Regions from separate parts of the Paenarthrobacter ilicis genome, predicted to be linked through region 2. Evidence: predicted binding sites of a transcription regulator. Region 2 holds the regulator's gene; the other holds the start of a gene.
The links. The regulator LexA, encoded in region 2, represses DNA repair genes until DNA is damaged. The targets are predictions, from matches to a motif close to TCGAACANNTGTTCGA.

Region 1 (3,409 bases), 690 kb from region 2:
AACTTGGACTGCATTTCAGCCTGTTGCTGCTGGGTCTTCTTGTTGCGGCGGAACATCATGAAGACAAAGAGTCCCAGCATGACGAACAGCAATATGGTCATTGGATCCACAGGGAAGTTCCGTTCTGTACTTACGTTTTGGGTCAAGGCAACGTCCCTGGCGGATCCGCGAAGCGGTCGCATGCATCAAGGACCCGAACGTGCCGAGCGTCATACCAGTCTAAAGGGAAAAGCTGAACGCAGCGTCTTAACCGACTGTATCTACGCTTTCGGCGTGGTTTTCGTCTTCCCCGAACAGGACAAGTTGTTCCTGGCCAAAGACGCCCGCAGGCACCGCATAGCCCAAATGTGTCCAGGCAGAGGCCATGGCGATCCTGCCCCGGGGCGTCCGGCCCAGCAGGCCCTCACGCACAAGGAATGGTTCCGCCACGGTCTCCACCGTTTCTGGTTCCTCCCCCACCGCGATCGCCAGGGTAGACAACCCCACCGGGCCGCCATTGAACTTGGTGATCAGTGCTTCCAACACCGAGCGGTCCAGGCGGTCCAGGCCCCGCTCGTCCACCTCATACATGTCCAGTGCAGCTGAAGCCGAGCGGGCATCAATCTGGTCGATGCCGTGGACAAGAGCCCAGTCGCGCACACGCCGCAGCAACCTGTTGGCAATACGCGGTGTTCCACGGGACCTGCCCGCAATCTCGGTAAACCCGGCCGAGTTGACCTTGAGATCCAACAAGCCGGCAGACCTGCGGAGAACAAGCTCAAGCTCCGCAACAGAGTAAAACTCGAGGTGTCCCGTGAACCCGAACCTGTCCCGCAATGGACCCGGAAGGAGGCCGGCGCGGGTGGTGGCGCCTACCAGGGTAAACGGCGGAAGTTCCAGTGGAATGGCGGTGGCCCCGGCTCCCTTGCCAACCACAATGTCCACCCGGAAGTCCTCCATGGCCATGTACAGCATTTCTTCCGCAGGACGGGACATGCGGTGAATCTCGTCGAGGAAGAGCACCTCGCCCTCCGTTAGGGACGAGAGAATGGCGGCGAGATCGCCTGCATGCTGGATGGCGGGACCGCTGCTGATCCGCAGCGGTGCATTCATTTCCGCCGCGATGATCATGGCCAGGGTGGTTTTTCCCAGACCGGGAGGCCCTGACATCAGGACGTGATCGGCGCTGCGCCCCCGCATTTTGGAGGCCTCGAGCACCAGTGCCAACTGCTTGCGGACGCGGTGCTGCCCTACAAAGTCGTGGAGGTTCTTGGGGCGAAGGGCCGCCTCGATGACGCGCTCCTCCGGCTCCTCTCCCCCGGCCACCAGTGAGTTCTCAGCCACGGCTGCCTACGCGGTTGCCGGCGCGTGCGCCGTCTTGACCGAGCCACCGCAGGGTTGCCCGGAGAATGTGGGCAACGTTGCCCTCCTCCACCAGTTCCGGTGAATCAGCCATGGCCTTGTCGATGCTGCCTGTGGCGTCCTTCTCCGACCAGCCCAGGCTGGTCATCGCGGCGATGACCTGGGGCTTCCACTCTGCCTTGATCACGGCAGAGGGAGCCGATGCGGTTCCCGTTCCATGCGGAACCAGCTTTCCCTTCAGTTCCAGCACAATGCGGCCGGCAACCTTTGGGCCGATTCCGGGGACCTTGGTGAATGCTTTGCCGTCTCCGGTATGTGCCGCCACCCGGATTGCTTCAGGTTCGTGGACTGCCAGGACCGCGAGGGCCAAACGCGGTCCGACGCCGCTGACACTGAGCAGGACATCGAAAACTTCACGTTCGTCGTCGTCAGCGAAGCCGAACAGCGTCAGGGAGTCTTCCTTGACAATCAATGAGGTGAAGAGCTTCGCTTCGGATCCCACGATAAGGTGGCTCAGCGTCTGCGGCGTCGCGAAGACACTCATGCCGGCGCCGTTGAGGTCTATTACGGCGGTGGACAAACCCACGTGTGCCACTGTCCCGCGAAGAAAACTGATCAAGACCCGACTCCTGTATTGCTGCTCGCTGTAGCATCCGGCATTGCCACCGGAAAGAATGTGCACCGGCAGGCTTATCCGAACATATCTACGAACAGCCTAGCAAGGGCGGCGCTCTTTCAGCGTCCGCGGCGCGCTTTGGCCTCGGCATCGGCCCAAGCCTTTTGGGCCGGAGTGAGGGACCCTTTGCCCCCGGCACCACCGCCGGCGCCCATGCCGCTGCCGGCCCGCCATGCGTGGGTGAGCGCCAGGGCCAAGGCATCGGCAGCATCCGCGGGCTTCGGCGGGGCGTCCAGGCGAAGGATTTTGGTAACCAGTTTTGTCACGGCATCCTTGTTGGCGGTGCCGCTGCCCGTCACCGCTGCCTTGACCTCCGAGGGAGTGTGCAAGGCCACCGGAATACCCCTGCGGGCAGCTGCCGCGATGACGACGCCGGACGCCTGGGCCACGCCCATCACTGTGCTGACGTTCATTTGGGAGAAAACGCGTTCCACCGCTACCACGTCAGGTGAATGAAGATCGAGCCATTCATCAATTGCCTGGGCAATGACCAGCAGTCGCTTGTCCAGTGTGAGTTCCGCCGAGGTGCCGACGACTCCCACGGCAACCATGGTGGCACGTCGGTTCCGTTCAATGTCCACTACGCCGATCCCGCAACGGGTAAGGCCCGGATCAACTCCCAATACGCGAAGAGTCAATTCCGGGCCTTCCTGTGATGTATCAATGAATGGGCTTATGGCGCCTAGTCGGCGTCGAGGGCAGCCTGGACTTCCTCGCTGAGATCGGCGTTGCTGTAGACGTTCTGGACGTCGTCCAGGTCTTCCAGGGCATCGACGAGCTTCATGAACTTCCGGGCACCGTCAACATCCAGGTCAACCTGCATGGAGGGGACGAACTCGGCTTCATCGGTCTCGTAGTCGATTCCGGCTTCCTTGAGGGCATCGCGGATGGCCTGAAGATCGGAGGGCTCGGAGTGGATCTCCCAGTTCTCGCCGCTGTCTTTGACTTCCTCGGCGCCGGCCTCAAGAACCGCCATGAGAATGTCATCTTCGCTCAGGCCGTTCTTCGGCAGGACCACAACACCCTTGCGGGCAAAGAGGTAGCTGACCGAACCGGGATCGGCAATGGTTCCGCCGTTGCGGGAAATCGCCAACCGCACTTCCGAGGCGGCACGGTTCTTGTTGTCTGTCAGACATTCGATCAACAAGGCCGAACCCTGGGGCCCGCGGGCCTCGTACATGATCTCGGTGTAGTCAACAACCTCGCCCGTCAGACCGGCTCCGCGCTTGATGGCGCGATCGATGTTGTCGTTGGGAACAGACGTCTTCTTGGCCTTGGTGACGGCCAGTTCGAGTCCCGGGTTGCCGGCAAGGTCCGGACCACCCATGCGGGCAGCAACTTCGATGTTCTTGATCAGCTTCGCGAACGACTTTGCACGCCTGCTATCAATGA
Region 2 (3,409 bases):
CCGCTGCGGACCGCCTCGACATGGCAATCGCCGGTGTTCCCGACGGTTTGCTTCCCAACGGCCTCAATGATGAGCAGCTGGACTGCCTCGATCAATTGCGCGACGCCACCCGGGCGGCCCTTTCGGACTCCAAAACCGACTCCTCGACGGCCGTCGACGGTGGCCGGCAACTGGCCCGGTCGCGGCTGATGCTCATCCTTGAACTGTGCGAGCGTATGCTCGCCGCCAAGGAAAACCGGGAAGTGGTGTGGTTTTCCCGGAACAGCACTTTCGACCCCCAGCAGGGGTACTCCCAGCCTGACGAGACCGCACCGGCATTGATCAACATCGCACCGCTCAGCGTGGCCGGAAGGCTGCGGGAAGGGCTCTTCGCCGACCATACGGTGGTACTGACGTCAGCGACGCTGGCCATCGGTTCGGCTTTTGAACCGGCAGCCGGGGGATTGGGGCTGATAGGGGACGGAGCTCCCAGCTGGACGGGGATCGACGTAGGTTCGCCCTTCGACTATCCCAAGCAGGGTGTGTTGTACGTGGCCAAGCATCTGCCCAAACCGTCGCGGGGAACCTCTCCTGAGGCCTTGGACGAGCTGGAAGACCTCATCCGGGCTTCCGGCGGGGGAGCATTGTGCTTGTTCTCCTCACGCCGTGCCGCGGAAGACGCCGCAGATGCGATGCGTCAGCGCCTGGATGTCAGCATTCTTTGCCAAGGCGAGTCCACCATGTCCGCGTTGGTGAAGCAGTTCGCGGATGAGCCCGACACTTGCCTTTTCGGCACGATGTCGCTGTGGCAGGGTGTTGATGTTCCCGGCGGCTCATGCCGGTTGGTGGTCATCGACCGCATACCGTTTCCCCGGCCCGATGACCCGCTGATGACTGCGCGGTCCCGCGCAGTAGCCCAGTCCGGCGGCAACGGCTTCATGGCTGTTTCCGCTACCCACGCTGCGATTCGCCTGGCTCAGGGAGCAGGCAGGCTTATCCGCTCCACCGGTGACAGGGGAGTGGTGGCGGTGCTCGACTCGCGACTTTCCACCGAGCGCTATGGAGCATTCCTGCGCGCTGCCCTGCCGCCCTTCTGGGCGACTGCAGACCGCACAGTGGTCAGAGGTGTCCTGGAACGGCTTGGCTCCGCTACAACGCCGTAGATGGCTTCCTGGTTGGGAATTTCGCCGGGACTGCCGGCCAGGATAGCTGAATCGGGTTTGCTAGAGCGACCGCAGAACTGAGACAACCTTGCCCATGATGGTGGCTTGGTCTCCCAGAATGGGCTCGTACTGCGTGTTTTGCGGCAGCAGCCACGTGTGGCCGTCACGCTGACGGAAGGTCTTGACGGTGGCTTCATCGTCCAACAGGGCCGCAACGATGTCGCCATTGATGGCATCGTTTTGGCGGCGCACCACTACCCAGTCGCCGTCGCAGATCGCGGCGTCGATCATCGAGTCGCCGGCAACCTTCAACATGAACAGCTCGCCGTGCCCCACGAGCTGGCGGGGCAGGGGAAGAACGTCCTCCACAGTCTGGTCCGCCAGGATCGGTCCGCCGGCGGCGATGCGGCCCACCAAGGGAACCATGGCGGTGTCGCTGGCGCTGGAAAGTTCCGTCACCGCAAGTCCGCCCGTGCTGCGCAGGGTGGCGGGACCTTCGACGCCGGGCACGGAACCCGCGTCCAGTGTCAGGGGCATCAGGACTTCCATGGCGCGGGGGCGCTTGGGATCCCTACGGAGGTATCCCAATTTCTCCAGCTGTGAGAGTTGGTGCGTGACACTGGACAGGCTGGCCAGCCCCACGGTGTCTCCGATTTCGCGCATGCTGGGCGGGTAGCCGTTGTCGTTCACCGACCTCTGGATGGTCTCCAGGATTTTCTTTTGCCGGACAGTCAGGCTTTTGGGGCTCTTCTGGGGCTGTTGGCTCCGCAGTGGTGCCGCGCCGCCTGTGGCTTTCGCTGCCATGTTCGCCAATGCCTTCCATTTCGCCCGCAAGGTACGTCCCTATGGGGAGAGTCCTAAAAATGTCAGACCCTCCTGGTCCACTGAAACAGTGCCTGTTTCTTCACTCAAACGTAGGGCAGGCGCAGGCGTTTATCAAACATTTGTTCTAGCGAGTCTCGACACCGTTCGTTGATAAGTGCTAAAAATGTCATAGCAAGGTTCGAACATGTGTTCTATAAATCTTCGCGAGGTACCGAAAATCGAACATCCGGTTCGAACATCCCATCCAGGGATCGGCGTCGCGGGGGAGGCACTAAGAATTGGCAGCCAGGCGGCGAAGTATCGGCGCCAGGCAATAGCTCAGAAGGGCTCAGCTCATGTCCGTCGTCACCAACCTCAATGATTACCGCGCCTCCAAGGCATCCCCGCGGCTCCGCCTGACCCGTCGTGGTCGGATGGTCTTCTTCGGCATTCCCGCCATGCTGTTGGCAGCTGCTCTCCTGAGCCTCGCCGGATTCATCACCTCTCCGGCGAAGGCCTCCGACTCGCAGTCGCAGCTCAGGCCACCCGTTGCCGTCACCGTCACCGTGCAGCAGGGGCAGTCGCTGTGGGGAATTGCCGGGGCCGCTGCGCCGGAGCGTGACCCCCGCGACGTCATCGCGGAAATCATTCAACTGAACGACCTCCGGGGTGGCCGGATCCAGCCCGGCCAGCAACTGTTTGTACCAGCAGCCTAGGAGGACGGGCGGATTCGGGTGGGCGCCGGCGTCACAGTTAGTCTGGAGTCCCACCCTCCGCTTAAACTGTCGTGGTGAGTGACCAGCTTGAGCGACTTGACCAACTACCCCTCCGGACCAACCTGCGCGGTCTGAGCCCCTATGGTGCGCCGCAGCTGGATGTTCCCGTCCTGCTCAACGTGAACGAAAACACCCATGGGGTTCCCCAGGATGTACAGGCCGCCATTACCAAGGCCGTTGCCGCCGCAGCGACGGGGCTGAACCGCTATCCCGACCGCGAGTTCACGGAGTTGCGGCAAGCCCTGGCTGAATACCTGGGGCACGGACTCGGCCCGGATCAGATCTGGGCCGCCAACGGCTCCAACGAGGTTCTCCAACAAATCCTGCAGGCCTTCGGCGGGCCCGGACGCAAGGCCTTGGGTTTCCCGCCCACGTATTCCATGTACCCCTTGCTGGCCAGTGGCACCGACACCGAGTATGTGCGGGGAGTCCGGGCGGATGACTATGGGCTGGACGCCGAATCGGCGGCCGCCCAGGTCCGTGAGACGGGCGCCAATATCGTCTTCCTCTGCTCACCGAACAATCCCACCGGGACCGGCTTGGGCCTTGATGTAGTCGAGGCCGTCTACGCGGCCGGTGAGGACAACCAGGCAATCGTGATCGTGGATGAGGCCTACCACGAGTTCGCGCACGACAATACGCCCAGTGCCCTGACACTGTTGCCCGGCCGCCAGCGCCTGATCGTCT

Region 1: ruvA (Holliday junction branch migration protein RuvA) is a predicted target of LexA. The motif match lies at 2,036-2,051, and genes of this name have one in related genera.

What each region holds. Positions count from the first base shown of each region.
Region 1 is NZ_JAFBCD010000001.1:2,212,053-2,215,461, forward strand. It holds gene yajC (preprotein translocase subunit YajC) at 1-101, opposite strand, end outside; gene ruvB (Holliday junction branch migration DNA helicase RuvB) at 247-1,323, opposite strand; gene ruvA (Holliday junction branch migration protein RuvA) at 1,316-1,960, opposite strand; gene ruvC (crossover junction endodeoxyribonuclease RuvC) at 2,077-2,655, opposite strand; gene JOE60_RS10060 (YebC/PmpR family DNA-binding transcriptional regulator) at 2,700-3,409, opposite strand, start outside.
Region 2 is NZ_JAFBCD010000001.1:1,520,969-1,524,377, forward strand. It holds gene JOE60_RS06995 (ATP-dependent DNA helicase) at 1-1,142, shown strand, start outside; gene lexA (transcriptional repressor LexA) at 1,203-1,946, opposite strand; gene JOE60_RS07005 (LysM peptidoglycan-binding domain-containing protein) at 2,303-2,662, shown strand; gene JOE60_RS07010 (histidinol-phosphate transaminase) at 2,737-3,409, shown strand, end outside.